Regions from separate parts of the Paenibacillus sp. FSL P4-0127 genome, predicted to be linked through region 1. Evidence: predicted binding sites of a transcription regulator. Region 1 holds the regulator's gene; the other holds the start of a gene.
The links. The regulator CtsR, encoded in region 1, represses protease genes until heat stress. The targets are predictions, from matches to a motif close to ATGGTCAATAAAGGTCAAACA.

Region 1 (15,971 bases):
CCCGTCCAAGCAGTGAGGCTGGTGTGTAGGCAAATCCGCACACCGTAAGGCTGGGCTGTGATGGGGAGGGAAAATTTACAGTACCGAAGGTCATGATCTCACACTGCCGAGAAAAGCCTCTAGCCAGGAGAAGGTGCCCGTACCGCAAACCGACACAGGTAGGCGAGAAGAGAATTCTAAGGCGCGCGGAAGAACTCTCGTTAAGGAACTCGGCAAAATGACCCCGTAACTTCGGGAGAAGGGGTGCCCCGGTAGGGTTTATAGCCCGAGGGGGCCGCAGTGAAAAGGCCCAAGCGACTGTTTAGCAAAAACACAGGTCTGTGCGAAGCCGCAAGGCGAAGTATACGGGCTGACGCCTGCCCGGTGCTGGAAGGTTAAGGGGAGCGGTTAGGGGTTAAACCCGAAGCTGTGAACCGAAGCCCCAGTAAACGGCGGCCGTAACTATAACGGTCCTAAGGTAGCGAAATTCCTTGTCAGGTAAATTCTGACCCGCACGAATGGCGTAACGACTTGGGCGCTGTCTCAACGAGAGATCCGGTGAAATTTTAATACCTGTGAAGATGCAGGTTACCCGCGACAAGACGGAAAGACCCCATGGAGCTTTACTGCAGCTTGATATTGGACTTTGATACGATTTGTACAGGATAGGTGGGAGCCTAGGAAGTGGGAGCGCAAGCTTCCATGGAGGCGCCGTTGGGATACCACCCTGATCGTATCGGAGTTCTAACCCGGTACCGTAAGCCGGTACGGGGACCGTGTCAGGCGGGCAGTTTGACTGGGGCGGTCGCCTCCTAAAGAGTAACGGAGGCGCCCCAAGGTTCCCTCAGAATGGTTGGAAATCATTCGCAGAGTGCAAAGGCAAAAGGGAGCTTGACTGCGAGACTGACAAGTCGAGCAGGGACGAAAGTCGGGCTTAGTGATCCGGTGGTACCGCATGGAAGGGCCATCGCTCAACGGATAAAAGCTACCCTGGGGATAACAGGCTTATCTCCCCCAAGAGTCCACATCGACGGGGAGGTTTGGCACCTCGATGTCGGCTCATCGCATCCTGGGGCTGAAGTAGGTCCCAAGGGTTGGGCTGTTCGCCCATTAAAGCGGTACGCGAGCTGGGTTCAGAACGTCGTGAGACAGTTCGGTCCCTATCTGTCGTGGGCGCAGGAAATTTGAGAGGAGCTGTCCTTAGTACGAGAGGACCGGGATGGACGCACCGCTGGTGTACCAGTTGTTCCGCCAGGAGCACAGCTGGGTAGCTAAGTGCGGACGGGATAAGCGCTGAAAGCATCTAAGCGTGAAGCCCCCCTCAAGATGAGATTTCCCAATTAGTAAGACCCCTTGAAGACGACGAGGTTGATAGGCCTGAGGTGGAAGTGCAGCAATGCATGGAGCTGACAGGTACTAATCGGTCGAGGGCTTATCCAAAACTCTACCCACCAAAGTGACGTGAAGCTTCGAAGCTGAGTCCGAGTACTTTGGCGGGGCCCAAAAATATACCCCAAAAAGTGACGCGAGGCTTCGTAGGTAATTCCGATTACTTTTCGGGGACCCCGGGAACTGAATAGGGGCTAACACGCAAATCAAGTTTCGTATCCAGTTTTCAAGGATTAACCTTGAATCGTTTGGTGGCGATGGCGGAGGGGTTCCACGCGTACCCATCCCGAACACGACCGTTAAGCCCTCCAGCGCCGATGGTACTTGGACCGAAGGGTCCTGGGAGAGTAGGACGCCGCCAAGCATGAAGAAGAGCACCGCCGATCACTCGGCGGTGTTTTTTGTATTTTCGGAATGCTGCAGCGGGATGAGATGGATAGGGTACTAAGTTATACAGCAGACTCCGAGAGGATATTTCCGACTTTTTTTAAAACCCAGCTTTTCGAATCAATACTGTTGCCCACCTATTGCCCATCGGAACTCTAACGGTTGCAGCAGCGGCTATTTTACGAAAAGGGGCCTTATCCAAATTCTAACGGTTGTGAGCGCCCTTATCTGCCTGAATTTAAGCAAAATCAGCCGGATTTCAGTGAAATAAGCGCCGTGGCATCCGTTACAGTTTGAAATCCAACGTTTTTGGAATAAATAGCGGTTGTGGCAACCGTTAGAATTGTTTCGTGGTCGGAGATGTATCTGTCAGACCAGAATTTGATGCAATATTAGCGGGAAATCCCCGGGTAATGACGTTTAATGTCATTTGGGGGCAAAAGGGGCCAAGCTTGTTTCGCTAAAATGTCGAAAAACCGATTAAGCAAGTCCAATGGGCCGGATACTGCGTTTTTCGCTTTTTTGATGCCCCTGGAGCACGAATATTTTCGCCGCTGGTCGATCACACTGAAATTGATTGCGGAAACCCTCTTGGCAAATGATCAAAATATGGTATAATGAGAATAAAGTCAAAGAAAGTCAAAGTCAACAGAAGCCCGGTGGCGGCATATTCTGCTGATAGCCGGTAGAACAGTACAGCATGAGTTTTTAGGAGCTTCACGTTTGGAACAATGGAGGATGAGTGAATGCGTAATATCTCAGATATCATTGAAAAATATCTCAAGAGTATTTTGCATGAAAGTCCTGAAGGAACGATAGAAATTCAGCGTAACGATCTTGCCGACCAGTTTTCCTGCGTGCCGTCGCAGATCAATTACGTGATCAGTACACGGTTCACGCTGGAGAAAGGGTACCTTGTCGAAAGCAAGCGCGGCGGCGGCGGTTACGTGCGGATTCGGCGGATTGAGCTGCCGGGTCCAACCTCGCTGCACACCCACCTGCAGCAAACGATCGGGGACGAGATCGGGCAGACCGCGGCCGAAGGGCTCATTTATCAACTGGAAGAAGCCCGGTTCTTAAGCCGCCGGGAAGCGGCGCTGATGCGTTCCGCCATCTCCCGTGACGTCCTGGCGATCAAATTGCCGTACCGCGACCAGATTCGGGCAAAACTAATGAAAGCGATGCTGATTGCTTTGTTGAGTTAGGGTGAGCGGAGGTTATTAGCAGTCAATCCATAAAGGAGGGACACCTATGCAATGTCAAGAATGCGGCAAGCGCCCGGCAACCCTGCATTTCACCAAAATCGTGAACGGGGAAAAGACGGAGTTTCACATTTGCGAGGCCTGCGCCCGTGAAAAAGGGGAGATGCTTCCGGGGACCTCGGGCGGTTTTTCGATCCACAACTTGCTGTCGGGTTTCCTGGATTTGAGCCCGTCAAGCAAAGGCCAGATTTCCGGAACCAAAAGTCCCGAAAGCGTACGCTGTGAAGAATGCGGCATGACCTACTCCCAGTTCAGCAAAATCGGCCGTTTCGGCTGCAGCTCTTGTTACAAATATTTTAACGACCGCCTGGACCCGCTCTTCAAGAGAGTTCACGGCAACACGGTCCATGTCGGGAAGGTGCCGAAGCGGACCGGCGGCCACATTCAAGTCAAACGCAAGCTCGACGATCTTCGACGCGAGCTGCAGTATCGGATCCTGCAGGAAGAATTCGAGGAAGCCGCAGCGCTGCGGGACCAGATCCGCGAGCTTGAGAAGAATATTTCCGCAGAGTAGGAGGGATGCAGGGTGTCAAAACTCCGTTTTACAGAACAGCCGCTAAGCGAGTGGATGAGACGGGAGGGCAAACAGTCGGACATCGTCATCAGCAGCCGGGTGCGGATCGCCCGCAACCTCCAGCACCAGCCTTTCCCGATGCTGGCCACCAACCAGCAGTCGGAAGAGGTGCTGAAGCAGCTGCAGACCGTGCTGTCCGACGAGCGCTTGAAGTCCTACGGCAAGCTTCATCCGGTCCTGCTTGCGGACCTCGACGAGCTTGACAAACGGGTGTTGGTGGAAAAGCACCTGATCAGCCCCAACCTGGCGAACGAATCCAGAAGCGGGGCGGTGTTCATCAGTGAAGACGAAAGTCTCAGCATTATGGTGAACGAAGAAGACCACCTGCGAATCCAATGTTTGTATCCGGGATTCCAGGTGCAGGAGGCTTGGGAGAAAGCGACGGCGATCGACGATATTTTTGAAGCTCATGTCGATTACGCTTTTGACGATCGCCGCGGTTACTTAACCAGCTGCCCGACGAATGTCGGCACCGGCCTGCGGGCTTCGGTGATGATGCACCTTCCGGCATTGGTACTGACGCAGCAGATCAGCCGGATTTTGTCGGCGGTGTCGCAGGTGGGATTGACGGTGCGCGGCATCTACGGGGAAGGCAGCGAAGCGACGGGCAACTTGTTTCAAATCTCAAATCAGATTACACTAGGACAAAGCGAAGCGGAGATTATAGAAAATTTATACGGGGTTGTCCTGCAGATCATTCAGCATGAGAAAACGGCCAGAGAGAAGCTGATCGGGGAATCTCGGCTTCGGATGGTGGACCGGGTGATGCGCTCCTACGGGATTTTGTCGCACGCCGCCATCATCGATTCCAAAGAAGCCGCGCAGCGGCTGTCCGACGTCCGGCTCGGCGTGGATCTCGGACTGATCGATTCGGTACCCACGGAGGTGCTGAACGAATTGAACGTGCTCACGCAGCCTGGTTTTTTGCAAAAGAAATTCAGCGGGAGCATGTCCCCGGGAGAAAGGGATATGTACCGCGCCAAACTCATTCGTGAACGAATGGGGAAATAAAAGGTAAATTAACTATGGAGGTGTAGGAGAAGATGATGTTTGGAAGATTTACGGAACGCGCCCAGAAGGTGCTGGCCTTAGCCCAGGAAGAAGCCGTAAGGCTTGGACATAACAATATCGGCACGGAGCACGTGCTGCTTGGCCTCATTCGCGAAGGCGAAGGCATTGCCGCCAAGGCTTTGATCGGGCTCGGACTTGGCCTGGAGAAAATCCAGGACGAAGTTGAAACCTTGATCGGCCGCGGACAAGAGCAGCCCACCAATATCGCCTATACGCCGCGCGCCAAAAAAGTAATCGAACTGTCGATGGACGAAGCGCGCAAGCTGGGCCATACTTACGTCGGCACGGAGCATATTTTGCTCGGGTTGATTCGTGAAGGCGAAGGTGTCGCCGCGCGCGTACTGAACAACCTTGGCATCAGCCTGAATAAGGCGCGCCAGCAAGTGCTGCAATTGCTCGGCAGCAGCGAAGCCGTCTCCAGCCATCACGGCGCGCCGGCCAATGTCAATACGCCAACCCTGGACAGCTTGGCCCGCGATTTGACGGCCTCCGCCAAGGAAGGTAACCTTGATCCGGTCATCGGCCGCAGCAAGGAAATCGAACGGGTTATTCAGGTGCTCAGCCGCCGGACGAAAAACAACCCGGTCCTGATCGGGGAGCCGGGGGTCGGTAAAACGGCGATCGCCGAAGGGTTGGCGCAAAAAATCATCAACAACGAAATTCCCGAAACGCTGCGCGACAAACGCGTCATGACGCTCGATATGGGCTCCGTCGTAGCGGGAACCAAATATCGCGGCGAATTTGAAGACCGCCTGAAAAAAATCATGGACGAAATCCGCCAGGCCGGCAACATTATCCTGTTCATCGACGAGCTGCATACGTTGATCGGGGCCGGCGGCGCGGAAGGCGCGATCGACGCTTCGAACATCCTGAAGCCGGCGCTGGCCCGCGGCGAACTGCAGTGCATCGGGGCGACGACGCTCGATGAGTACCGCAAGTACATCGAAAAAGACGCCGCGCTGGAACGGCGCTTCCAACCGATTACGGTCGACCAGCCGTCGGTGGAAGAAGCGATCCAAATTCTGCACGGGCTGCGCGACCGCTATGAAGCGCATCACCGCGTGAAAATCACCGATGAAGCGATTGATCAAGCCGTTAAGCTGTCCGACCGCTATATCCAGGACCGCTTCCTGCCGGACAAAGCGATCGATCTTATCGATGAAGCCGGGTCCAGAGTAAGGCTCAACACCTATACGGTACCGCCGAATCTGAAGCAGCTGGAAAGCCGGCTCGAGGACATCCGCAAGGAGAAGGACGCGGCCGTGCAAAGCCAGGAATTCGAAAAAGCGGCGGCGCTTCGCGATACCGAACAGAAGATCCGCGAAGAGCTTGAGCTGACGAAAAACCAATGGAAAGAAAAACAAGGCCGCACCGATTCCGAAGTGACGCCGGAAGATATCGCCCAGGTCGTCGCCAGCTGGACGGGAATCCCCGTGAACAAGCTGAAGGAAGAGGAAACGGAACGCCTGCTCAATATGGAGAGTATTCTGCATGAGCGGGTGATCGGCCAGGATGAAGCGGTGAAAGCCGTGAGCCGGGCGATCCGCCGGGCCCGCGCAGGCCTTAAGGACCCGAAACGGCCGATGGGTTCGTTCATCTTCCTTGGCCCGACGGGCGTCGGGAAAACCGAGCTGGCCCGAGCGCTGGCCGAAGCGATGTTCGGCGACGAGAACGCGGTGATCCGCATCGATATGTCGGAGTACATGGAGAAACATTCGACCGCCCGCCTCGTCGGAGCGCCTCCGGGATATGTCGGCTATGAAGAAGGCGGCCAGCTGACCGAGAAGGTGCGCCGCAAACCGTATTCCGTCGTGTTGCTCGATGAAATCGAGAAAGCCCATCCGGAAGTGTTCAACATCCTGCTGCAGGTGCTGGAGGACGGCCGGTTGACCGACTCCAAAGGCCGGGTCGTCGACTTCCGCAACACGCTGATTATCCTGACTTCGAACGTGGGCGCCGAAGCGATCAAGCGCAATACGCGCCTCGGCTTCACGGCGGTGCAGGATGCGGGAGCGGATTACGACAACATGAAGGGCAAAGTGATGGAAGAGCTGAAGAAGAGCTTCCGTCCGGAGTTCCTGAACCGGATCGACGAGATTATCGTGTTCCACTCGCTGGAGCAAGAGCATATCGGTCAAATCGTCTCGCTTATGTCCGAGGAGCTGCGCAAGCGGCTGCGCGAATACGACGTTGACTTTACGCTGACCGATAAAGCGAAGGAGTTCCTGGCCAAAGAGGGCTACGATCCCGCCTACGGGGCGCGGCCGCTGCGCCGGGCGATCCAGAAGCACATCGAGGACCGCCTGTCTGAAGAGCTCTTAACCGGCAACGTCAAGAAAGGCGATTCGTTGACGATCGACGAACAGAACGGCGAATTGACCGTAGAGCGCACAGGAACTTTTGTCAAAAATGCGTAAATCTAGGCTAAAAAGTCCTTGACTTTTAGGTAAGGCCTAAAATAGAACCATGTTAAAGCCGATGAAATATATGAAAGGCAGCTTCCAAGCGGTGCTTTGGAGCTGCTTTTTTTCATCCAGTTTCTTTTTTTGCAAAGGCTTTAAAAACTTTACGTGAATTCTCAAAGAATGGTAAAATTTGAATATACATCAGCGGAACCGGATTTGCAAGATTTGTCATATTTTGCGTCGATGAGAAGGAGAGATAAATGGTTAAAGTAAAAACAAAGTTTTTTTGCGGCGAATGCGGCTACGAATCGCCCAAATGGTACGGCAAGTGTCCGGGGTGCGGCGCGTGGAACTCAATGGTGGAGGAAACGGTGAAAACCGTCAAAACGCAAGGGCTGAATTCCGGGTTATTTCATGCGAAAGAAAAGCCGCTTTCGATCATAAATATAGAGAGCGGCAAGGAACCCCGGATTCAAACGGGAATCGGTGAGCTGAACCGGGTGCTTGGCGGGGGAGTTGTCCCCGGGTCGCTGGTGCTCGTCGGCGGAGACCCCGGAATCGGCAAATCGACGCTGCTGCTGCAAACGTCTCATGAATTGGCCCGGTCCGGGCTTAAAGTATTGTATATCTCGGGGGAGGAATCCGTACGCCAGACCAAACTGCGGGCGGAGCGTCTCGGCGCGCTTTCTCCCGAACTGTTCGTTTTGTGCGAAAGCAGCATGGACGGCATCGAAGAGGCGATCGAAAGCGTTGCGCCGGATTTTCTCGTCATCGACTCGATTCAGACGGTGTACCTGCCGGAAGTGACCAGCGCGCCGGGCAGCGTATCGCAGGTGCGGGAATGCACGGCCCGGTTCATGCGCATCGCCAAAGGGCAGGGAATCGCCACCGTGCTGGTCGGACACGTGACCAAGGAAGGCGCGATCGCCGGCCCGCGGCTGCTTGAGCATATGGTTGACTGCGTGCTTTATTTTGAAGGGGAACGGCATCACTCTTACCGCCTGCTGCGGGCGGTCAAAAACCGTTTTGGCTCGACCAACGAAATCGGCATTTTCGAGATGAATGAATCCGGCCTGACCGAGGTCGCCAACCCGTCGGAGCTGTTCCTGTCGGAACGGCCGCTTGGGGTGGCGGGCTCCACGGTCGTGGCCAGCATGGAGGGAACGCGGCCGATGCTGGTGGAACTGCAGGCCTTAATTGCGGCCACGCATTTTCCCTCCCCGCGCAGGATGGCGACCGGCGTGGATCATCAGCGCATGAACCTGATTCTAGCCGTGCTCGAAAAAAGAATGGGCATGTTCCTGCAAAATCAGGACGCCTACGTCAATCTGGCCGGCGGCGCCAAGCTGGATGAACCGGCGGTGGACCTGGCGATCGCCGTCAGCGTGGCGTCCAGCTTCCGCGATATACCGACCAAGCCGTACGACGTCATATTCGGAGAGGTGGGCTTGACCGGCGAGGTAAGGGCGGTGTCCCGGGCCGAGCAGCGGGTCAAGGAAGCAGCCAAACTGGGCTTTAAGCGGGTGATTTTGCCGGAGAAGAGCATGAAAGGATGGAAAGGACCGCAAGGAATCGAGTTGATTGGCGTAAATACCGTTGCAGATGCGCTAGCTGTTGCGTTAGATTAGGGGGCATTGAATGATGAAAGAAACTACCCAAACGGAAAAAATGAATGAATTGCTGAGGCTAGTCGCTCCGGGGACGGCCTTTCGCGACGGGCTCGAAAACGTGCTCCGGGCCAAAACCGGGGGGCTGATCGTCGTCGGCTACAGCCCGGAGGTGATGGAGGTCGTGGAGGGGGGCTTCTCCATCAACTGCGACTTTTCGCCGAACTATCTCTATGAGCTCGCCAAAATGGACGGGGCGATTATCCTCAGCGAAGATTTAAAGCGGATTCTGTACGCGAACACGCAGCTGATCCCGGATTCCTCCATCTCCTCCGCGGAAACGGGGATACGTCACCGCACCGCCGAACGGGTGGCCAAACAGACCGGCAAGCTTGTCGTTTCCATCTCCCAGCGCCGCAACATCATTACGCTGTATCAGGGAAACATAAGGTACGCGCTTAAGGAAATCGGCGTTATTTTGACCAAGGCGAATCAGGCGATTCAAACGCTGGAAAAATACAGAGCGGTGCTCAATCAGGCTTTGACCAATTTGACCGCCTCCGAATTTGAGGAGCTGGTCTCATTGCCCGAAGTGGTGAACGTGATTCAGCGGGTGGAGATGGTGATCCGCATCAAGATGGAGATCAAGCGGTACATTAACGAGCTCGGGACGGAGGGGCGCCTGATCAGCATGCAGATGGAGGAGCTCGTCAGCAATATGGAGGAAGAAGCTTGGCTGTTGTATAAAGACTACGCCAAAGAAGACAGCGACGAGGCGATTCGCGAGATTATTTTGGGCCTCAAGCGGTCGACCGATGACGAACTGCTTGACGACAATCACATTACCCGGCTGCTCGGTTATCCCGCCGCGATGGCGACGTCCGAGGAACTTATTTCTCCGCGCGGCTACCGGGTGCTGAATAAAATCCCGCGTCTGCCGAACGTGATCATTCACAATTTGGTGGAGCGGTTCCATCAGCTGCCGAACGTCATGATGGCCAGCATCGAGGAGCTCGACGAGGTGGACGGGATCGGCGAAGTTCGGGCACGGGCGATCAAGGAAGGGCTGAAACGCCTTCAGGAACAGGTATTCATTGACAGACAAATTTAATTCCCCTATCATCTGCGGATGATGTTCGGGAATATCTTTCGAGGTGAAAGAAATGTTTACGAAATCGATTCCTAACATGTTCACCTTGGGGAACATGCTGCTCGGAATGCTGGCGATCATAATGGCGCTGGAAGGACGTTACAGCTTAGCGGCCATTATGGTGATCGTCGCCATGCTGCTCGACGGATTGGACGGACGGGTCGCGCGGGCGCTGAATGCCCAAAGCGAATTCGGCAAAGAGCTCGATTCCTTATCGGACATTATTTCATTCGGCGTCGCTCCTGCACTGATTATGTATTTGGTCTCTTTTCCGGAACTTCAGCCCGGTTTGGCGTGGGTGGTGACGGCTCTTTTCCCGATGTGCGGAGCTTTGAGATTAGCAAGGTTCAACGTGCAAAAGGGAGCTCCGGGATATTTTGTCGGATTGCCGATCCCGGCGGCGGGCGGTGTGGCGGCCACCCTGTCATTGTTTAATAAAGATATCTCGGCGGTTTATTGCGCAGCGGCCATGGTTTTGTTGTCTTATTTGATGGTCAGCACCGTCAGGTATCCGAATTTCAAAAAAATCGGCCTGCCGAAAAAAGCGGTCGTATATACGCCCATCGTCGTCATCGCCGCCGTTGTGCTCGCCGTGGCATTTCCGGATCAGCTTTCCAAGCTGATTTTCATTCCGCTGCTGCTGTACGCCGCCTATGGACTGCGGCAAAATATCGGCAGGGTGCTCCGCCGTAAACGAAGAGACGAAAACGAAACGGAAGAATTGTATCGGCCGAAACGCTGATATGCGAAAAAAGGCATGGATCTCCGCCGGACGGAAGGATCGATGCCTTTTTAAGTATAAGTATGATAAGCGCTGCTGCGGTTGACTTTACGGCATGAGAAACCCTCTCTGTTACCAAATGCAAAAGCACAGTTCATTTATCGTAAATCTCCGTTTTTGGGCGATTGAAATGCAAAAGCACATCTGAATATCGGTAATTTGAAGAAAAAGTGGCTTTTAACCGGAAATGAACTGCACATTTGCATTTGACGAGCCGATTCAGGGGCACTTAGGCGAAAAAGGCCTGCACTTTTACATTTCGTGGATTGTTAAGCGCCTTAGTGTCACCGGCAGCCCCTTACGATAAATTAAAAAGTCCCAACGTGGCGCATTTCTGGGATTCCCGCTCGATGATCTCGTCCATTTGAATCCCGAGCAAATTGCAAAGGGCGGACATATAGAAAAGGTTGCGTCCGAGCTCATTGATAATGGCGTCTTTGCAGTTTTCGCATAACTCGCCATGAACATGCTTGGCAATCGTCTCTTTCGCGTGCTGCAAGTCCATGCCCGGCTCGAAATCCTGCTTGGTGGCATGCAGCTCGATGCAGCCGCATTCGGTGACGGACTTGGTCACGGAACGGACGGCGGCCGCGTTGGTTTGTCCCATTTTCGACAAAACATCCAGCAAACTGCGGTGACGGAGCAACAGTTCGGAAACTTGTTCTTGAAAAGACTGAAGGCTTGGTGCGCTCATTTTCCATCCACCTCAATATATATGAATTGAATTCATTATATGCCACATTTTCCCCACTTATCAACCAGAAATCCCATAGCGATGGGCCTTCTCCTTCATATCGGCCGTTTGCCGTTTTCCAAAAAAAGTTATCCCCCACCGATTACGTCTCCAAAATTTGGATCATACTGGATAACGAAGATAGTTATTCAGGAGGTGAAGATAGACGTGCTGAAAAAATACTTACGGATCGCAGCCGGCCTGTGCGGCGCATGGTTCGGGTACACCGAGGGCGGATTGCTGGGCGTAATGCCGGAACCGGTTCGTTCCTGGTCCGACGGCATGAGCCCTTTGGCGGTGAACCTGATCATGGCGGCTGCCGGAGCCGCGCTGTTCATGTTCCTGTTTTCGCTGGCTGCAGATGTCGTATCCGCGAGAATTAAAGCGTGGATCGCCGCGTTGACCCGGATTCCGATGAATGACATGGCGGCCGGCGCGACCGGATTGACTGCGGGACTTCTTCTTTCTTTAATGGTCTATCCGCTTGCGACCTGGCTCGGATCTCTGGAGAGCTTCGCCCGGTTCGCCGTATCGGCGCTGTTTGGGTACATGGGGCTTTGCGTTGGACTTGCCAAGAAGGAAGAATTGTCATCATTCTGGAAATCGGGAAAATGGGGAGGCACCGTCCCCGAGGATGAACACGGGTCTAAAGAACATAAAATTTTGGACACGAGCGTGATTATCGACGGGAGAATCGCGGATATCTGCAAAACCGGATTCATTGAAGGGACGATCGTGATTCCCGAATTTGTGCTGGAGGAACTGCAGCATATCGCCGACTCCTCGGATTTGCTCAAACGCAACCGGGGGCGCCGCGGCCTGGACATTTTGAACAAAATCCAAAAAGAGCTGGACGTTAAAGTCATGATTTATGAAGGGGATTTTGAGGAGATCTCCGAGGTTGACAGCAAGCTGGTCAAATTGGCCAAGGTGCTGCAGGGCAAAGTCGTCACCAACGACTTTAACCTTAACAAGGTATGCGAGCTGCAGGGCGTGTCGGTGCTGAATATCAACGATCTTGCCAATGCCGTGAAACCGGTCGTGCTGCCGGGCGAGGAAATTATGGTACAAGTCATCAAGGACGGCAAGGAGCATGGACAGGGCGTGGCTTATTTGGACGACGGCACGATGATCGTTGTTGAAGGCGGACGCGATTACATCGGGATGATTACGGAGGTTCTGGTGACCAGCGTGCTGCAGACTTCGGCGGGACGGATGATTTTTGCCAAGCCAAAACTGTTGGAAAAAGCCCAGTAATTCGGTATGATGGGAATAAAAGCGCCGGGGGCGGGCCCCCGCGTTTTATTCTGGGCTAAGGTGAGGCAGATTACGATGGCGGCTGGGCAAAAAGGAATTTTCGGAGCGGTGGTGGTGGCGGCGGGACGGGGAAGCCGGATGGGAACGCGCGAAAGCAAGCAGTATTTGATGCTTGAGGACAAGCCGATTTTCATCCATACCCTCGAGGCGTTCGACCGCCATCCCGAGATCGCCGAAATGGTGCTCGTCACCGGCAGGCAGGATGTGGACCGCTGCCGGTCCTGGATTGCCGAATTCGGCATGACCAAACAAGTGCAAGTAATTCCGGGCGGCGCCGAGCGTCAGCAATCGGTATACCAGGGGCTGCTGCATATCAGTGCGCCATGGGTACTGGTGCATGATGGCGTCCGCCCTTTTGTTACGCGGGAACAAATCAGCGCCTGCTGCGAGGCGGCCATCGAGCATGGAGCGTCCGTACTGGCCGTTCCGGTGAAGGATACGATCAAGCAGGCCGACGGCCGGGGCTGGGTCGCGTCTACGCTGGACCGCCGCGTGTTGTGGGCGATTCAGACGCCGCAGGCTTTTCGCCGGGACGATCTGCTGGCCGCGCACGAACGGGCCGAGCGGGAGGGCTTCACGGGCACCGATGACTCGATGCTGGTGGAGCGGCTTGGCATTCCGGTCAAGCTCGTTGAAGGCGCGTACAGCAATATTAAGATTACGACGCCGGAGGACCTGGACTATGCGGAGTTTATCCGCGGGAAGGAGCGCCCGCAAGGGGAGGGGCACCCAGAAGTGAGGGAGTGCCCGGAAGGAGGGAACACCCGGAAGTGAAGGAGCAGTAGACTTGTTGTAGTCACAATACTTTCGGGATTTTCCGGTAGAAGTACAGGTTATCGATGGGGCTCCGGAGGCGGCGGAATTCTAACGGTTGCAGCAGCCGCTATTTTGCGAAAAAAGGCTTTTTTTATATTTTAACGGTTGTCAGCACCGTTATCGGCTTTAATTCGCAGGCGAAATAAGCGGCATGGCATCCGTTAGAACTTGAAAACAATGTTTTTGGGGCAAATAGCGGCTGTGGCAACCGTTAGAAAATTTTGTAGCTAGAAACGAAGCTGGTCAGATTTTTAGCAAACGTTAGTGCGTCGCTAGATGTGTTTTGTAAAAATTCGCAGGGAGAGGGATTCACACATGTTTATCGTGGGACAAGGTTTTGACGTGCATCAGCTCGTGGAGGGCAGGCCGTGCATCATCGGCGGAGTAACGATTCCGTATGAAAAAGGGCTGCTTGGACATTCGGACGCCGACGTGTTGCTGCATGCGGTAAGCGATGCGATATTGGGGGCGCTGGGGCTTGGGGACATCGGACGCCATTTCCCCGATACCGACCCGGCTTTTAAGGACGCGGACAGCGTCAAGCTGCTCGAACGCGTCTGGGAAATGGCCGTGGAGAAAGGATACCGGCTGGGGAACCTGGACGCCACCATCATTGCCCAGAAGCCTAAAATGGCGCCGTACATTCCGCAAATGGCGGAAATTATCGCCCGGGCGGTCGGGTCCGACCCGCGGCGGGTCAACGTGAAAGCCACGACGACGGAGCAGCTCGGCTTTACCGGGCGGGGCGAAGGGATTGCCGCCCAATGCATCGTTTCTCTTGTCTCCAATGGGGCGTCATTATAAGATTATCGAGTTTTGATATATAATACGTGTTTTCGCGATAAAAAGACGATTTTTGAACAACCTTTTATAGAGTTTTTGAGCGTGACTGTTTATAATCGTATACATCGTGTATTTATAGGGAGGGGATTGTGATGACAGAGGTTCGCGTGCGTTACGCGCCGAGTCCGACGGGTCATTTACATATCGGAAACGCCAGAACGGCGTTGTTTAATTATTTGTTTGCCAGACATCACGGCGGGAAATTCATTATTCGGATTGAAGATACCGACGTGAAACGGAACGTGGCCGGCGGCGAAGAAAACCAGCTGACCTATTTGAAATGGCTTGGCATGGATTGGGACGAAAGCGTGGACGTTGGCGGAGATTACGGGCCTTACCGTCAGACGGAGCGGCTTGATCTGTACCGTCCTCATGTGCAGGACCTGCTTGACCGGGGACTGGCTTACCGCTGCTACTGCACGGAAGAAGAGCTGGAAAAAGAGCGCGAAGAGCAGATGGCGCGGGGCGAAACGCCGCGTTATTCCGGGAAATGCCGCCATCTGACGCCGGAGCAGCACGCCGCTTACGATGCGGAAGGGCGGCCGTACAGCATCCGTTTCCGCGTCCCGGAAGGGCGCACCTTCGCGTTTGACGATTTGGTCAAAGGCACGATTTCGTTCGAGTCGGACATCAGCGGGGATTTCGTCATCGTGAAAAAAGACGGCATTCCGACCTACAACTTTGCCGTCGTGCTGGACGACCATCTGATGAAGATCAGCCACGTGCTGCGCGGGGAGGACCATGTATCCAACACGCCGCGCCAGCTGATGATTTACGACGCATTCGGCTGGGAGCCGCCGGTATTCGGGCATATGACACTGATCGTCGGCGAGAATCACAAAAAGCTGAGCAAGCGCGACGAATCGGTCATTCAGTTTATTGAGCAGTACGATCAGCTCGGTTATTTGCCGGAGGCGCTATTTAACTTTATCGCCCTGCTGGGCTGGTCACCGGAAGGCGAAGAGGAGTTCTTCACCAAGGAAGAGCTGATTTCGATCTTTGACGCGGGCCGTTTGTCCCGCAGCCCGGCGGTTTTCGACACGAACAAGCTGGCTCATCTCAACAACCATTACATTAAAAACGCCGATTCCGAGCGGATCGTCCGCCTGGCCATTCCGCATCTGCAGAAGGCCGGCCGGCTGCCGGCGGAGCTGACGGCCGAGCAGGAGGCTTGGACCAAAGCGCTGGTCGCGTTGTACCAGGAGCAGATGACGGCGGCTTCCGATATCGTGGCGTTGTCGGAACTGTTTTTCCGCAGCGATCTGGAGCTTGAGGAAGAGGCGGCCGCCGTATTGGCGGAACCGCAGGTGCCGGCCGTGCTGAACGCCTTCCTCGCCAAGGTGGAAGGGCTGGGCGAATACACCGTGGAAAATATCGCCGCCGCGATCAAAGAGGTGCAGAAAGAAACGGGCAGCAAAGGAAAAGGCTTGTTTATGCCGATCCGCGTGGCGCTGACCGGTCAGATGCACGGCCGCGACCTGAACCAGACGATTTTCTTGCTGGGTCAATCCAAGGTTGCGGATCGCCTTAAGGAGCGGATCGCCCGCCTGTAGCTATACTAATCTGCGGCAGCCCCGTGTTTTTTTAATTCTTGTCAGTTCATGAGCCTTTAGGTAATATAAAGGCAGATATACAACATCATTTAAGGCGGGCGAAG
Region 2 (15,971 bases), 1.2 Mb from region 1:
CAAGCTCCTTCTTCTCTCCATCTCCTTGGCCTTAAAATGTCCCGGGTTAACTTTTTAAGTCCCACCGTTATTTTAACCAATTTTTAGCGTGGTTGCAAGCCTAACGTCCGTAGAATTCTCAAACTTTGGTATGGTTATACGGCGGTAAGTAAAGAAACCGTTTTATCGCTATGCTTCTTGTCCATCCCGTTTTAGTTTTGTCGGTAGGGTTGTCCAATAAACACCACTCTAAGAATGAAATTAGACAACGCATGAGCCGGATTTTTTTAATTTACAGGTATTGCATTCGGATTTACTATAAAATAGTTATAGTATATAGAATTTATTGGAAACGAGGTTCGGGAATTGCGCGGATTGCTGTTATTTTTCATGGCTTTAAATTTGGCGATTGTATCGGGTTGTGCCGGGAACACGTCTTCTCTTAAAGATAAAGAGGTTAGCTTTAGTTTAAATATCGGTTACTTCTCGCAAAAACATTTCGATGACAGATATGCCTCTCTATTGGCGCTGGAATATCCAAATTTGCGCTATACCGTCGTTCCGACGAACGATCTCGTCAAAGGAAAAGCGACATTACAAGAATGGATGAAAAACAACGAAGTAGATTTGCTTTATTTGTCTGACGATGATTTTCGGGAAGCCGCTGAAAGCGGATTGCTCCTAAAGCTTGACGATGATGTTGCCCGAGATTCCTTTCCTTTGGATACGCTGATCCCCGGTGTCGTCGAGTTAACGAAACATTACGGCAACGGCGAACTGTACGGACTGCCTCCTTCCTTTTTCAGCAGCGCTATAGTTTACAACCAACAACTGTTTGATCAATACGGTGTGGAATATCCCGGCAACCAAATGTCCTGGGAGGATACGATTATGTTGGCCAACCGATTTCCGAAAGGCCTAACCTTACCCTATCCGTCTGCGGCCGATTGGTTGATTGATATAGGGAGAACCGAAAGCCTTCAGGCATACGACGAACATACGGACAGGCTCACTTTAGATAGTCCGTCATGGGGCAAAATTTTAAAATTGGTGAAGGAACCGTTAAAACGCGGAAATATCGCCATCAACGATATAAACCAAAACGCCTTTATTACAGAAAACTACGCGATGGCCGTGGTTAATTACGAAGATTTTAAAGTTGTAGAGCAGCAAGGCTCCGATATCAAGTGGAAACTGGCCACCATGCCGGTCAGTCCAGGCTCTCCGGAAATCAGTCATCATATTTCGTTAGGGGGACTTTGGGCGATTCCCGCCAACTCGACGCAAACTGAGGCGGCCTGGGAGTTGATCCGATTTTTCTTGTCCGGCAAAGTGGCGGAGTGGGAATACCGTTCCGTATACGGGTTTTCTTCGCTGGCCGATTATATTTCATTAGGGAATGCCGACAAAAATATCGAAGCCTTCTACATGCTGCAGCCCTCAAAAGAAGAAAATGCCGTTTCCGAGCAGGCGTATAACCTGATCAATGCCTACGTTGATCGCATGCTGTCCAGCGAGTGAATTTCTAGTACGGGAAGGTCGGGAGTCGGCGGAACAAGCTTTCCTAAACTGCACCCGTTTATAATAAAGGGGATCAGAACATGTATAAAATAACGCGTACATTTATAGGCTTGGCGCTTATGACAGTCTTATTATCAAGCTGCCAAACGCGTCAGCCGGAGGAGCCTGTCGTCCTCAAAGTTGCTTATCCGTCCGCCAAGCAATTTTATGTTAATTTTGGTTATGCTTTTGAAAACAGATATCCCAATATCGATGTTCAAGTGATTCCAAGTGATCCGGTATCCGAAGAAACGGGTTGGAATCGTGAAGCGGATGTTATTTACATCAATGGTATGGAGCAGTATAAGACGGCTATTGAAAAGGGGATTTTAAAACCGATTTCTCCCCCGTTCACCAATGGATCGGAATCCGGCGACCTTTCTCCGATTGTTACGTCGCTTTTGGAAGCTGCGTCGGATAACGGCCAGTATTATGCTCTTCCGCCTACTTTTCATAGCGAGGCGCTTTATTATAACAAGAAGCTATTTGATGCTTATCATATCCCATACCCGCAAAACGGAATGACCTGGGAAGAGGTGTTTGCATTAGCCGAACGGTTCCCGACAGAAGATGATCAAGGAAAATCCCTTTATGGAATACAAATGAACTATTATCGCAATGTTACCATGAACTTTATTTTAAAAGCCGGTCAAACGGAAAACCTGACTTATCTCGATCCAAAAACCATGAAGGTCACGATGAATACGGATAAATGGAAGTCCATCTGGACCGCCGCGGTGAAAGCTTTTCGCGCCGGGGCAGTTTATGATCAGGGAGAAGAAGCCGATTCGATGGAACACCCCAAGTTTTTAACTGAAAATGCCGCTATGACCGTTAGTTCCAATGCTTTTGCATATGATTTCGAGCCGTTCTCCCATTTTGAAGGAGCTACCTTGATCGACTGGGGAATGGTTACAGCTCCGGTGGACCCTTTGAATCCGGATTATATGAATTTCTACGAAATATTTGACTTTTTTGGCGTTTCTTCAAGCACAGAACATGCAGCCGAAGCGATGAAACTTGTTAAATTTATAGCCGGAGATCCGGTAAACAGCCAACTATTGGCCAAGAACCAGCCAAATTACGGGCTGCCTGCTGTAACCGAGTACGTGGAACCGGTTGGAGATCATGATTTGTCTCCTCTTTACTCCCTTAAAGCAAATCCTAATTATGCAGACCTGTATACCCAAGTTGATGCCGAGATCCTCGATGCCTTTCAGGACGCTGCCCAAGGCGCATTGGACAAGCTTCTGCAAAATGAAATAACCTTGGATGAGGCACTTGCCGAGGTGGAAGTGAAGGGACAAGAAGCCGTAGATACCGCGGTCCTTACTCTTGAGCAAAAAAGGAAAAGCAGCCAAGGTGACATTCAATAATGCCGACATTGAGAAGAGGATTTCCCTGCGCTTTAACACATTTCGAAATTCTTCTGCTCGAGAGATTCAGCAAATTCAAGCACTTTCTATTAATGAGGCTGAAGTTCTATTTGAAAAAGCGTTTTCTGTTCCTGCTTATAACTATACATAAAATGAAATAAGGACTATATGATATGGGTATAAAATTTTTATACTCCATATCATTTTAAGGGGGTCGAATATGGGAAAAAAGATAAGTTTCTTTATTCCAAAATATTTGCACCCATTATAGCGCTATTTGTTGTTCTTGCCAGTTTAGGCATATTGAAAGCTACACTTCCCTTACTTTTACTTTAATTACTGAATTAAGAAGCTAAATAAACCTGAATTTCGAGAGCGCATCAGGCACGGCGGTGATTATCCAAAAGCGGTTCAGCGACCGTAAATAAGTAGGGGTAGGGCCATCTGGAGTTCAGTCGAGCCGTCCGTATTTTTAAACGGCCGTGTGCACGGCGTTCCTTGCTTGAAGCAGAAGTAATACGCAGCGTACTCGGGGCAAATAATTTTGCTGAGATGGTTCAGCGCATAATAAGCCAGCGCTAGTCTGCTGCGAATTTTGCCCATGCTAATAAATACCACTTGCATTTCCTTTGACGATACCATATAATCAATTTTGCACGCTAAATTTGTGATTTGCGCCCGTGGTCCAATGGATATGACGTAGGCCTCCGGAGCCTGAGATCGAGGTTCGATTCCTCGCGGGCGCGCCATACTTAACTAACTGCCTAATAACCGAACGCTGAGTTTCATCGCCTGAATGACTGCATAAATGACATCGGGCTTTTTTTATCCCTTGAGTTTGACTATCTTTGACTTTTGCGAATAAATTGTTTATGATGAGGTTATTATCGATCGTTTCCGTCAATTCTGATGATTGATCGAACCGAATCCAAATTTAAGGAGGTTTTATCGGTGAGTTATATTCCTATGGTCGTTGAACAAAGCAACCGCGGCGAACGCGCCTACGACATTTATTCCAGACTGCTTAAGGACCGGATCATTTTCCTGGGCTCGCAAGTCAATGACGTCGTGGCCAACTCCATCATCGCTCAAATGTTGTTTCTGGATGCGGAAGATCCGACGAAGGACATCTCCCTCTACATCAACAGCCCCGGCGGATCGATTACCGCAGGCATGGCCATTTACGATACGATGCAATTCATCAAAGCGGATGTCTCCACGATCTGCGTCGGCCTTGCCGCTTCCATGGGCGCGTTCCTGCTGAACGCCGGCGCTCCCGGCAAACGCTACGCCCTGCCGAACAGCGAGATCATGATCCACCAGCCGCTCGGCGGCGCGGAAGGCCAGGCAACGGACATTGAAATCCGGGCCCGCCGGATCCTGAAGATGCGCGACAAGTTGAACCACATTCTCGCGGAGCGCACCGGCCAACCGCTGGAACGGATCGAAAAAGACACCGACCGCGACTACTTCATGAGCGCTCTCGAAGCCAAAGAGTATGGCCTGGTCGACCAAGTCATCGAAAAAGTAAATCCGGCGAAAGCTTAAAGCCGAGCCTTAAAATGTGTGTTCAAAAAGTTCGGTTTTAAGCACCGAGAAGATTGGATGAAGCTAGGGACTGAGGAGCGGAGCGTACGTTTTGGGTACGTGAGCACCGGAAGGCCCGGCTGAATTCAAGATTCGATGCCGAACTACTTCTTGATTCACTTCGTGATCAAAAGCGGACTTTTTGAACAACCTCTTAAAGGCAAGGGCTGCCCTGAACAGTCTCCACTGTTCTAAGGGCGGCCTTTTTTGTTATGATTAGGCGTAAGAACTGAAGAGTTTTAAGGCGCTATTTTAGCGAACAGTAAAGGAGTGAACCGGGGAATGAAACCTGCTGCAAGAAAAAAGCTGTACGAGGTAAGCCGGGTTTTGGCGGAAGTGGCCGTCGGGAAAAAGAAAGCCGATTTGGTCGTCAAAAACGGCACCTTAGTTAATGTATACACCGGGGAACTGCTGCCGCATACGGATGTCGCCGTGGCCCAAGGACGTATCGCTTACGTTGGGGACGCCGGGCATACGATCGGCGAGGAGACGGCCGTGATCGACGCCGCGGGACGTTACATCGCCCCGGGGTTGCTGGACGGCCATATGCATGTGGAAAGCACGATGCTGTCGGTGACCGAGTTTGCCAAGGCCGCTTTGGCTAAAGGGACGACCGGCGTTTTTATGGATCCGCACGAAATCGCCAACGTGTTTGGCGCCGAAGGCGTGCGCTGGATGCATGAGGAAGGCCGGGGACTGCCGCTCAAGGTGTTCACCACGTTCCCGTCCTGCGTGCCGGCCACCGACCACCTGGAGGACGCCGGGGCGGCGCTGGAAGCCAAGGACATCGCCGAAGGCATGACCTGGGACGGTGTAGAGGGGCTGGGCGAAGTGATGAACTTCCCTGGTGTCGTTTACGGAGATGCGAAAATGAGCGGAGAGATCCGAGCGACGATGGAAGCGGGAAAAACGGTCACAGGCCATTTCCCCAGCGATGACAAGCTCATGCTGCAGGCGTACATCGCCTCCGGCGTCACCTCCGACCACGAGACGGTCACGCGGGAGCAGGGGCTGCTTAAGCTGCGCCTCGGCATGCATTTGATGATCCGCGAGGGCTCCGCCTGGCATGACGTCAAGGAAGTGATCAAGGTCGTGACCGAAGACCATGCGGATACGGCCAATATCATGCTGGTCACCGACGATGTGTACCCGCAGACGCTGATCGAAAAAGGCCACATGAACCATGTCGTGCGCCGGGCCATTGAGGAAGGCGTGGAGCCAGTCACCGCGATTCAGATGAGCACGATCAACACGGCCCGTTATTTCAAGGTGGACGCTGATGTGGGCGGCATCGCCCCGGGAAAATGCGCCGACCTGCTGCTGATCTCCGATCTAAAGCGGATGGAGCCGTCCACCGTGATTGCGGACGGGACCGTCGTTTACGATAGCGGAGAGCTGCGCGTGCCTTTCCCGGCGTATCCGTATCCGGAACGCGCGCGAAATTCAGTGCATTTGGCCCGCCCTTTGAAGCCGGGCGATTTCTTGCTCGCCAGCCAAAGCGGGAAGGCCGAGACGAAAGTTCATGTCATCGACGTCATCGAAAACAGCGCGCGCACGCAAAAAGGAACCGCCAGCCTGAAAGTGGCGGACGGATTCATTCAGCCGGACCCGGCGCAGGACGTCCTGACGCTGGCCTGCATCGACCGCCATCACGGCTCCGGCGATATTTCGCTAGCGTTTACCCGCGGCTTTGGGCTGAAGCGGGGCGCCGTCGCCTCCACGGTGGCGCATGACAGCCACAACCTGCTCGTGATGGGCGCAAACGCTGAGGACATGGCCTTCGCCGCGAACGAGCTGGCCAAGCTGGGCGGCGGCATGATCGCCGTGCAGGACGGGCAGGTGCTGGCCGCCGTGCCGATGGCGATCGCCGGCCTGATGTCCGAGCAGCCGCTGGAAACGGTGGCCGCGCAGGTCAAGCAGCTGGGGGCCGCCTGGCAGCAGCTCGGATGCCCGCTGAACGCGCCGTTCATGACGTTTTCGCTGATCGCCCTGCCGGTCATTCCGGAGCTTCGCATTACTAACCGCGGGCTCGCGGACGTAAACGAATTCCGGCTGATCCCGGTGGAAATCGTAATTAAGGAATCAGTTTTTTGAAATCTGTCCTAGATGTCTAAACATAAAAAAACCGTTAAAGACTGGGGCCCGCCTGATAGCATGAGAATGCTCGAATTGAATATTTTCCCAATAATTCCTACGCAGGTTTTATGAATTGCATAATTAATGTAGGAGAGTTAAAATTAGGTATAAGGAAAGGAGTGAGATACAATAAAAAAAACTTTTCTTATTTTTTCAGTTTTAATGTTGCTGGTAAGTTGCAGTACAACTCTTAACTTTAGTGGTGAGAGTACCAATTGGAAAGGGAGCTATCAATCGACAATTAATACTAAAACCAGTAGTGAACAGGGCACTTATGAATTCCGCTTTAAAGGTAAAAAGATGAAAAATAATACTGTTGATGAGTTGTTAATAGATAATAATGGTAAAAATACCAAAATAACAGAAATCTCTCTACAAAAAGGAACAATAAAAGTACCAGTGACCTGCTCAGGTTGCGCAATATCAAGCAAAAATAATTCAATAAAAATTACAATAAAATGGGATAATACTGAGGAAACCTTTAATTTAAAATAGCATAAATGAAGAAAAGAAACTCCAATCTTAGGAAGATATTTAATCATCCCAAGATTGGAGTTTTTTCAAAAATTATCTACGAAACATTTTATGCTTAATTATTATATTCAAGATTATTCTGATGAGCTAGTTCCCATGTTGAGTCAGTTCCACGTTTAATTGTAATGTAGGAATTTAGGCCCATTACAACCTTACTTTCAACGGGATAGGACATAGCAGAAGTAGCATCGTATGAGAAACTATTGCCAGTCGGATATTTATCTGCGTGCTTCACCACAACCCCTCCCCCTGCTCTATTTCCTGTTACACCATATCTAACATGACGGTCAGACAATCTGTATTGGCTGTCAATATTATCCCATCCACCAGAAACAGAATCTAGCGTGTAAGTGTATAAATTTCCATTTCTAGATCTAGTAAAGTATACAGTTGAATAAGCTCTTATACCGTATGTTCCATCCCATTGCTCCTCATCTTTACTACCGAAAGGTCGAATAATTCCACTATCATCATTCTCAGAGACAACAACAAATGAGACAATTTTAAAGTTTTCGATTGTCTCATTATTCTTTTTCACCTCTAATAATTTTTGAGTTGTAGAAAAGTGTCTTATCACATCATTATCCGATACCGCCCCAAGTATTGACATGTGCTCCTTGAAGTTATTATCTGTTTCATCAGTGACTCCATTTTTGGCTCTTTCAAAAAGCAAATCGATATCGGTTATTTCATCGGCCCTATAGATAATTTTCCCATCCAAGGAAGCAGACTGAGCAAAACTGGTATCCCCAAATAGAGTCAGCAAAAAAACAATTGACAAAACTAAACTTGTAACCTTTTTCATAGAATCACTCCTTATAAATTGTTTTCTAACATATATAAATATATCATAAATGTTGGTAATTTTATACTATATTTTCCCTTTTATTATTTTACAAAAATAAAACTGCCTGAATAGCCACTTCCTTTTATCGATACTGGTTGAATCATCCATCCGGCAGTATCACGAAATCCGCCTCATTCCTGCCTAGGTGCCGCAGCAAAACAAAGGGGAAGGCTGCACTGCCGTCAGCCTTCCCCTAAATATTCACCGTAGACAGCCCATCCGGCCGTCCTTTCATTTTCTACTCCGGAAACGCAAAATACCGTTTGGCGTTATCGTGACAAATATCGGTCACCATGGTGCTGAGCAGCTCGAAATCCTTCGGCGCTTCGCCCCGCTCCACCCAATCGCCGAGTACATCGCAGAGCAAACGGCGGAAGTACTCATGCCGCGTATAGGACAGGAAGCTGCGCGAATCGGTCAGCATGCCGATGAACTGCCCCAGCACGCCGAGATTGGCGAGCGTCTTCATTTGCTCGATCATCCCGTCCTTGTTGTCGTTGAACCACCAGGCGGTGCCGAACTGGATTTTACCCGGGACGCCGCCGCCTTGGAAGCAGCCCGTAATGCTGGCGAGCGCCGGATAATCGTTTGGGTTCAGCGAGTACAAAATCGTCTTCGGCAGCGCCCCGTCACGTTCCAGTGCGTTCAGCAAGCCGGCCAGCGCGGCGGCGACGGGACCGTCATTGATCGCGTCGTAGCCGGTGTCCGGTCCGAGGCGTTTGAGCATCGCGCTGTTCGTGTTGCGCAGCGCATGGATGTGCAGTTGCATCGCCCAGCCACGCTCGGCGTACTCCCTACCTAGGAAACGCATCGTGTAGGACTTGTACTTCCGCTCCTCCGCCGGGGTGACGCTGCCTTTCTTGAGCGCCTTGTCGAAAATCGCCTCCACTTCCCGCAGCGTCGTCTCCTGGTATTCCATCGTATCCAGCGCATGGTCGGACACCCGGCCCCCAGCTTGATGGAAAAATTCAATCCGCTCCCGCAGAGCCTCCAGCAGCGCGCCATAACTGTCCACCGCTTTGCCCGCCGCCTCCAGCTTGCTTAGCCAAGGTTTGAACGTATCGCGGTTGATCTCCAAAAATTTATCCGGCCGGAAGCTTGGCAGCACCTTCGTGTCGAAATCCTCCAGCTCTTTGATTTTGAAATGATATTCCAGCGAATCCGCCGGGTCGTCGGTGGTGCATACGACGGTGACCTTCGATTTCTTGATCAGATCCCGCGCGCCAAACCCTTCGCCCTGCAGCAGGGCATTGACCCGCTCCCAAATCGCCGGCGCCGTCCGTTCGTTCAGCAGCTCGTCGATGCCGAAAAACCGCTGCAGCTCCAGATGCGTCCAATGGTACAGCGGATTTCCGAGCAACTGCGGCACCACTTTCGCCCATGCCAGGAACTTGTCGTAGTCGCCCGCCCCGCCGGTGATCAGTTCCTCGTCAACGCCGCAGGCGCGCATCACCCGCCACTTGTAATGGTCGCCGCCCAGCCAGGCCTCGGTAATGTTGCGGAATTTCTTGTTCTCGTAAATCTCCTGCGGGCTCAGATGGCAGTGATAGTCGATGATCGGCAGCTCCTTGGCATATTGATGATACAACTCCTTCGCCGTATCGCTGTTCAGCAAAAAATTTTTCCCCAGAAACGTTTTGGCCATTTCTCCGTGCTCCCTTCGTTTTTCAGCCTGATAGATTCCATAATATCAAATGCATGTTAACGTTAACATTACTAGTTGATTTAATTGTAACCGTTTTATCCCGAAACGCAAGAACAAAACTCGATTATGATTATTCAAGTGGATTCGCGCCCGGCGGCAGCAACTGGGTGTGTGATTCGTGATGTGCGCTTTGCCGGACGCCTTAGACGCGGGACGCATGGTCTGCCCCTTAACCGCAGTTGTAGGCGGTGCCGGAACTCCGGCAGCCATGCCGTTCATGCACAAACTTGCAATCGTCAAGAGCGTGCCCATAACTCTCATGTTGTTCGGTTTCATTTGATTTAGCCGCCCCTTTGCTAGGATACCCCCATTATCACCTGGCCGGGTGAAAGTCCTGCTTAAGCTTGCCGCCGCAAAAAAAGAACAGTGCCCTGTCCCCCGCCTCGGGAAATCCATGACACTGTCCTACGTGTTCCTATGTTAACCGTTACTCGCGGCCGCTCTTCAATTCCGTCCAGTAGCGGTCGTAAACCTGCAGCTTGTCACCCACATCGCCGAGCCACTCGGTGCGGGACAGCTCATCGCTGGTCAAATTGATCATTTTGTCGTTCATATATTCCTGGCTATGGAATTCCGCCGCTTTCGTGTTCGGGTCGCTGTAGCCGATCGCTTCGTAGTTTTTCGCGCTGACTTGCGGATCGAGCATGAAATTGATGAATTTCTCGGCCAGCTCCTTGTGCTTGGAATCCTTCGGAATCGCGTAGTTGTCCGACCAGATCGTACCGCCTTCCTTCGGCACCACGTAAGCGACATCCGGATTATCCTTGGCGATATAGGAAGCGTCCCCGGACCACACCGTCGCAATCCAGCCTTCTTCCTGAATCATCTTTTGCTTGATATTGTCGGTGTCGAAGGCCAGCACGCTCGGCAGCAGCTTTTTCAACTCGTCGACAGCCGCGGTGATTTCCGTTTCATTGGTCGAGCTGTTGGAGTAACCGAGCTTTTTCAGCGCCATGCCGATGACTTCGCGGTTGTCGTCCAGCAGGATCACCTTGCCCGCGTATTCGGGTTTCCACAGGTCTTCCCAACTGTTGATTTCCTCTTTCACATACTTCTTATTGTAAGCGATCCCCGTTACGCCGGAAGTATACACGATCGAGTATTTATTCCCGGGGTCGTATGATGGATTTTTATAAGCGTCAGCTACGTTTGCGAAATTCGGAATATTGGCCATGTCCAGCGGAGCCAGCAGGTCCTGCTTGATCATCGTGGCCACCATGTAGTCGGAAGGCTGTATCAAGTCGTAACCGCCCCCGCCGGCTTTGATCTTGGCCAGCAGGTCCTCGTTGTTGGCGAACACGTCGTAATTGATTTTCACGTTGTATTCCTTCTCGAATTGCGCCAGCACTTCCTCATCGAAGTTGTCCGCCCAGCTGTAAATGTTCAGCGTCTCCTTAGACGAGCCGCCGCCGCAACCGGCCAGCAGCCCCACCATCATCGTTACCGCCAGCAGCAAGCCGGCCCATTTCATTTTTTTCAATTCTCAGTCTCCTTTCCTCTTCTTTCATCATGATATTGTTGCGTTGCATTCACTTTTGCCCAAGATTCCCGAAAGAGCTTCCCGGAACGGATCTAACGGTTGTAGCAGCGGCTATTTTCCGAAAAAAGACCTTTTCTAAACTCTAACGGTTGTGAGCGCAGCTATTTGCCTGAATCCAAGCAAAAATAGCCGGAATTAAGTGAAATAAACGCTATGGCAACCGTTACAATTTGAAATCAACGTTTTTGGAACAAATAGCGCTTGTGGCAACCGTTAGAATATTGGTGTTAGCTAGAAAATGTATCTTGTCAGATTAGATCTGGCCTAATAGTATTGGCCCTAACGGTCTCCGCAGACGCAGACGTTATTACGCTCCAATTGAGGTGTTTTGCCCTCGCCTCCAAAGTTCGCCGGGGCAGGATGTGTCCGCACCAGCCAGCCCCTTTGTCCAGTGCATCAGCCAGCACGTCCAGCGCTTCCTAAAACGGCAACACCGACTGTTTCTTTTGCCCCTTGCCGCGGTTCAGCACAAATTGAGCCAAGAAGATCAGCGTTACCGTGACCAGGATCAAAATCGTACAAAGCGCGTTAATTTCCGGGGAAATACCCCGTTTCACCTGGCCGTAGATATAAATCGGCAACGTTGTCGAATTTGGTCCGCTGACAAAAAAGCTAACCATAAAGTCGTCCAGCGACAGCGTAAAAGCGATCAACGCCCCGGAGACAATGCCGGGCAAAATTTGCGGCAGGGTCACGTGACGAAACGTCTGCCAGGTCCCGGCGCCCAAATCCTGGGCGGCTTCTTCCAGTTGGCTGCTCATACCGGACAGCCGGGTCGAGACGACCACATAAACATATGACAAGCTGAACGTGATGTGTGCGATCATAATCGTTATTTTGCCCAGCGGCATATGAAGCTGAGTAAACAGCACCAGCAAGGACAAACCCATAATAATATCCGGGACGATAATCGGCATATACAGCAGCCCGCCCATACCGGCCTTGGTCCTTCTGCCGACCTTGCGCATGGCCAGCGCGGCCAAAGTGCCCAGCAGCGTAGAAACGATCGTGGAAACGACCGCTACGGTCAAACTGTTGCTAAGCGCCTCCATCACATGCCGGTTGTCGAACAAGGACACGTACCAATCGAACGTAAACCCGCTCCAATCCGCGGCCAGCCTCGAGCTGTTGAACGAATAGGCGACGATAAACGCGATCGGCACATAAATGAAAATCATCATGATCAGGGAATGGATGCCCAGCAGCGGATGGCTTTTCGTCTTCATGAGCGCACCTCCCGCACGGTCTGGTACCTTGAGGTCATCGCCCGGTTAAACAGTCCGATCAGAATCAGCGAGGTGATGACGAAGATCACCGACAGCGCCGAGCCGAACGGCCAGTTGCGCGCCCCGAGGAACTGACTTTGAATGATGTTGCTGATCATCGCCGACTTCGCGCCGCCCAGGATGTCCGTGACGACGAACATGCCGGTCGTCGACACATAAACCAGCACCGATCCGGTCATAATCCCCGATTTCGTCTGCGGCAGCGTAATATGCCAAAACGCCCGCCAACGCGAAGCGCCCAAATCACTGGCGGCCTCAAGCAGCTTCTTATCCATCTGCTCCAGGGCAACGTAGATCGGCAACACCATAAACGGAATAAACGTGTATACCATGCCGAGCAGCACCGCGCCCCGCGTATATAGCATCTGCAGCGGTTCGGCGATCAAACCGAAGTCCAGCAGCAGTTCATTGACAACCCCTTGGGTACGAAGCAGCAGCACCCAGGCGTAAGTGCGGATCAGGAAATTGATCCAAAAAGGCACCGTAATCAGCACCAGTCCCCAGGTTTGCATGCGCGGACCGGCGTTCGCAATATAATAAGCCAACGGGTAACTGAGCAGCAGGCAGAAGACGGTCGTCAGGACGGACAAAACGATCGTATCCCAATAAATCCCCAAATAAAGCGGATCGAAAAACATGGCGTAGGCGTCGAATTTGAAGTCCAGCACCACATTGCCCAAACTGTCGCGGCCCATGAAGGAAATGCCTACGACGATCAGCATCGGAACCACCAGAAACAAACTCAGCCACAGTAGAACCGGGAGCAGGCTCAGGCTCGATTTTTTCATGACCCGATGATCACCTCGTCCTCCGGCTTCCAATCCACCCCGATTTGCTCGCCGACTTGATACGGATGGTCATCCGCCGCGTCCAGCACGATTGAAACGGTCATCGGCTCGTTATCCAGCTGGACGATCAATTTATGAACGCTCCCCAAATAAAGTACATCCTGCACTTCGCCGGTTCTTTTGGCGCTGGCCATGCCGCTGCCGCAGACGGTCCGGAGTTTCTCCGGCCGCACCGCAAACAGCCGTCCGTCCAGCGAAAAAATATTGTTCTCGCCAACAAAAGTGGCCGAAAACAGCGTCGCCGGGGAAGCGTAAATTTCGCGCGGCGTACCGATTTGCTCCACCCGGCCGCTGTTCATGATGACGATCCGGTCGGACATCATCATCGCTTCCTCCTGGTCGTGCGTTACATATACGAACGTGATGCCCAAGCTGCGCTGCAGCTGCTTCAGCTCGGCCTGCAGGCTTTTGCGCAACTGCAGATCCAGCGCTCCGAGCGGCTCGTCCAGCAGCAACACGCGCGGCTTGTTGGCGATCGCCCGGGCGATTGCCACGCGCTGCTGCTGCCCGCCGGACAGCTGGTGCGGGTAACGCTTGACGAGTGCGGTCAACTGGGTCATCTCCACCGCCTCTTGAATGCGTTCCTTCTGCTGTTTTGCCGGCATTTTTTTCATTTTCAGACCAAACGCGATATTCTCCTCAACCGTCATATGCGGGAACAAAGCATAATGCTGGAACACAAGGTTCAAATCCCGGCGGTTGGGAGGCAGATTCGTCAGATCGGTCCCATCCAGCAGGATTTTCCCCGACGTCGGCTGTTCAAAACCCGCTATCATGCGCAAAATCGTCGTCTTGCCGCAGCCGCTCGGGCCCAGCAAGGTCAGGAATTCCCCTTCCTTTATGGTGAGCGATAGCGGATGCACGACAACCTGACCCGCAAAGTGTTTTTCCACCGCAGCCAGTTCAATCATCGATGCATCAACTCCTTTAGTAGTTCTGTCATGGGAAAACGCCCCACGGCGCGCTCCCACAGGAAGTAAAACCGCGTTTAGCGGCGTTTTTCTTATGATAAAAAGACGCGGCAACTTCGAAGCATACACTTGCATTTATCTTAAGAAAAAAAAGCCATATCCTGGTATGGCTTTAGCAGGTTCAGCGATTCATTTTTTGCATATTCACTATACCTTGTTTTGGCGCGGGTTACAACACTTTTCTAGGGATTTTACACAGAGGGGAAAATAGGAAGCTCATTCGCGTATTGATTTAGCTTGTCGAAATACTCAGCGAAAAATATAAGAGCAAAAAATGGCGCTATCTCGGCGAAATTCCCACTTCGAGCGAAATAGAGGACATTAATGCTGTTATTTTTGCGAATCGTCGGGAAATAGCCGCTTTTCGCACTATCCATTGAAAAATAAGGACAAAAAATGCCGCTAATGGCGATGATCAGGCTCCAACCCGAAAAATAGGACCATAAAGCGCCGCTATTTTCTGGTGAAGGGGTCCCAGCGGGGCCTCGGGCAGCCTGATTTTTGCATCCAGCCTCCCGCGAAGCCGCCTATGGTATAAGAAGGGGGGCGCCAGCCCCCGTCCCCTTTACACAATTGCCCCTTGGGCCTGCAGCATCTCCCGGAGCTGCGATGTATCCACTTCCGCCGCGGCGATCCCCGCTTTGCAGGCCAGAGCCGCCGCCGTGCCCGCCGCTTCTCCCGTAGCCATGCAGCTGGGCGTCAAGCGGGTGGTCGCCAGCGCTTCGTGTGTGGTGGAAATGCAGCGTCCCGCTGCGAGCAGATTCACCGGCCCTCGGGCCACCAGGCAGCGGTAAGGAATGCTGTAGGAGCCGTCATTTTCGATGGTGGCCGCCATAACCCCTTTGCCTGACGGATCGTGCAGGTCGACCGGATAGCCGCTCTTGGCAATGCCGTCTTCAAAATGCCGTCCCGCCACCACGTCCTCCATCGTTAACCGATATAGACCGTCGATCCGGCGCGACTCTCGGATTCCGATCTGAGGCGCGACCGAGGAAATGGAGGCCTCGGCGAACCCCAGCACGCGTGCTTGCAAAAATTCCGCCATCATCAGCACCTGCTTGCGCCCTTCCTCCTCCGCCAAAGTAAGTTCCTCGACATCGGTTGCGCTTAAGCCTTGAACCCGCGTGCAGTTGATCAGCACCTCGTCCTTCTCCGGTCCGATAAAAAACAGGACTTGATCGCGATTTATCGGCACCCCGGCGGCCTTCCATTCCTTATAAAAACCGGAAACCCCCGTGAGCGGAATACTTCCCATCTCCAGTTCGGCAAACGGTGTCTTGTGGTAAAAATTTTCGGGATCGGCCAGCATCGCCTTCCGAATCGCCTCCACGTCAACCCCCCGCATTCGGAACTTCATCGTCATCGGCTGCGACAGCCCGTCGCCCTCGCGCCCCTGAAGCGTCGGCGCCCCCGCCAGATAAGCGACGTCCGCGTCTCCGGACGCGTCGACGAACATCGCACCGCTCACCTTGATCCGCCCCGATTTTCCGGTAAGGGTCACGGACCGGATATGTTCGCCCTCACGCTCCACCTCGTCGACAAAACTATGCGAGACGAGCTTCACCCCCGCTTCGCGCAGCATATCAACGGCCAGCACCTTAT

Region 2: a site for CtsR is predicted at 3,751-3,771, ahead of clpP (ATP-dependent Clp endopeptidase proteolytic subunit ClpP). Genes of this name have one in related genera too.

What each region holds. Positions count from the first base shown of each region.
Region 1 covers NZ_JBBOWY010000001.1:1,737,816-1,753,786, forward strand. The annotation lists rRNA gene NYE74_RS07540 (23S ribosomal RNA) at 1-1,419, shown strand, start outside; rRNA gene rrf (5S ribosomal RNA) at 1,616-1,732, shown strand; gene NYE74_RS07550 (CtsR family transcriptional regulator) at 2,502-2,960, shown strand; gene NYE74_RS07555 (UvrB/UvrC motif-containing protein) at 3,007-3,531, shown strand; gene NYE74_RS07560 (protein arginine kinase) at 3,544-4,602, shown strand; gene clpC (ATP-dependent protease ATP-binding subunit ClpC) at 4,635-7,079, shown strand; gene radA (DNA repair protein RadA) at 7,328-8,695, shown strand; gene disA (DNA integrity scanning diadenylate cyclase DisA) at 8,709-9,785, shown strand; gene pssA (CDP-diacylglycerol--serine O-phosphatidyltransferase) at 9,838-10,566, shown strand; gene NYE74_RS07585 (hypothetical protein) at 10,904-11,299, opposite strand; gene NYE74_RS07590 (PIN/TRAM domain-containing protein) at 11,507-12,595, shown strand; gene ispD (2-C-methyl-D-erythritol 4-phosphate cytidylyltransferase) at 12,671-13,429, shown strand; gene ispF (2-C-methyl-D-erythritol 2,4-cyclodiphosphate synthase) at 13,787-14,275, shown strand; gene gltX (glutamate--tRNA ligase) at 14,404-15,867, shown strand.
Region 2 covers NZ_JBBOWY010000001.1:489,168-505,138, forward strand. The annotation lists gene NYE74_RS02010 (ABC transporter substrate-binding protein) at 346-1,500, shown strand; gene NYE74_RS02015 (extracellular solute-binding protein) at 1,581-2,915, shown strand; tRNA gene NYE74_RS02020 (tRNA-Arg) at 3,590-3,664, shown strand; gene clpP (ATP-dependent Clp endopeptidase proteolytic subunit ClpP) at 3,867-4,463, shown strand; gene ade (adenine deaminase) at 4,785-6,596, shown strand; gene NYE74_RS02035 (hypothetical protein) at 6,939-7,133, shown strand; gene NYE74_RS02040 (hypothetical protein) at 7,228-7,977, opposite strand; gene uxaC (glucuronate isomerase) at 8,258-9,664, opposite strand; gene NYE74_RS02050 (ABC transporter substrate-binding protein) at 10,152-11,204, opposite strand; gene NYE74_RS02055 (ABC transporter permease) at 11,684-12,490, opposite strand; gene NYE74_RS02060 (ABC transporter permease) at 12,487-13,338, opposite strand; gene NYE74_RS02065 (ABC transporter ATP-binding protein) at 13,335-14,309, opposite strand; gene NYE74_RS02070 (FAD-dependent oxidoreductase) at 14,935-15,971, opposite strand, start outside.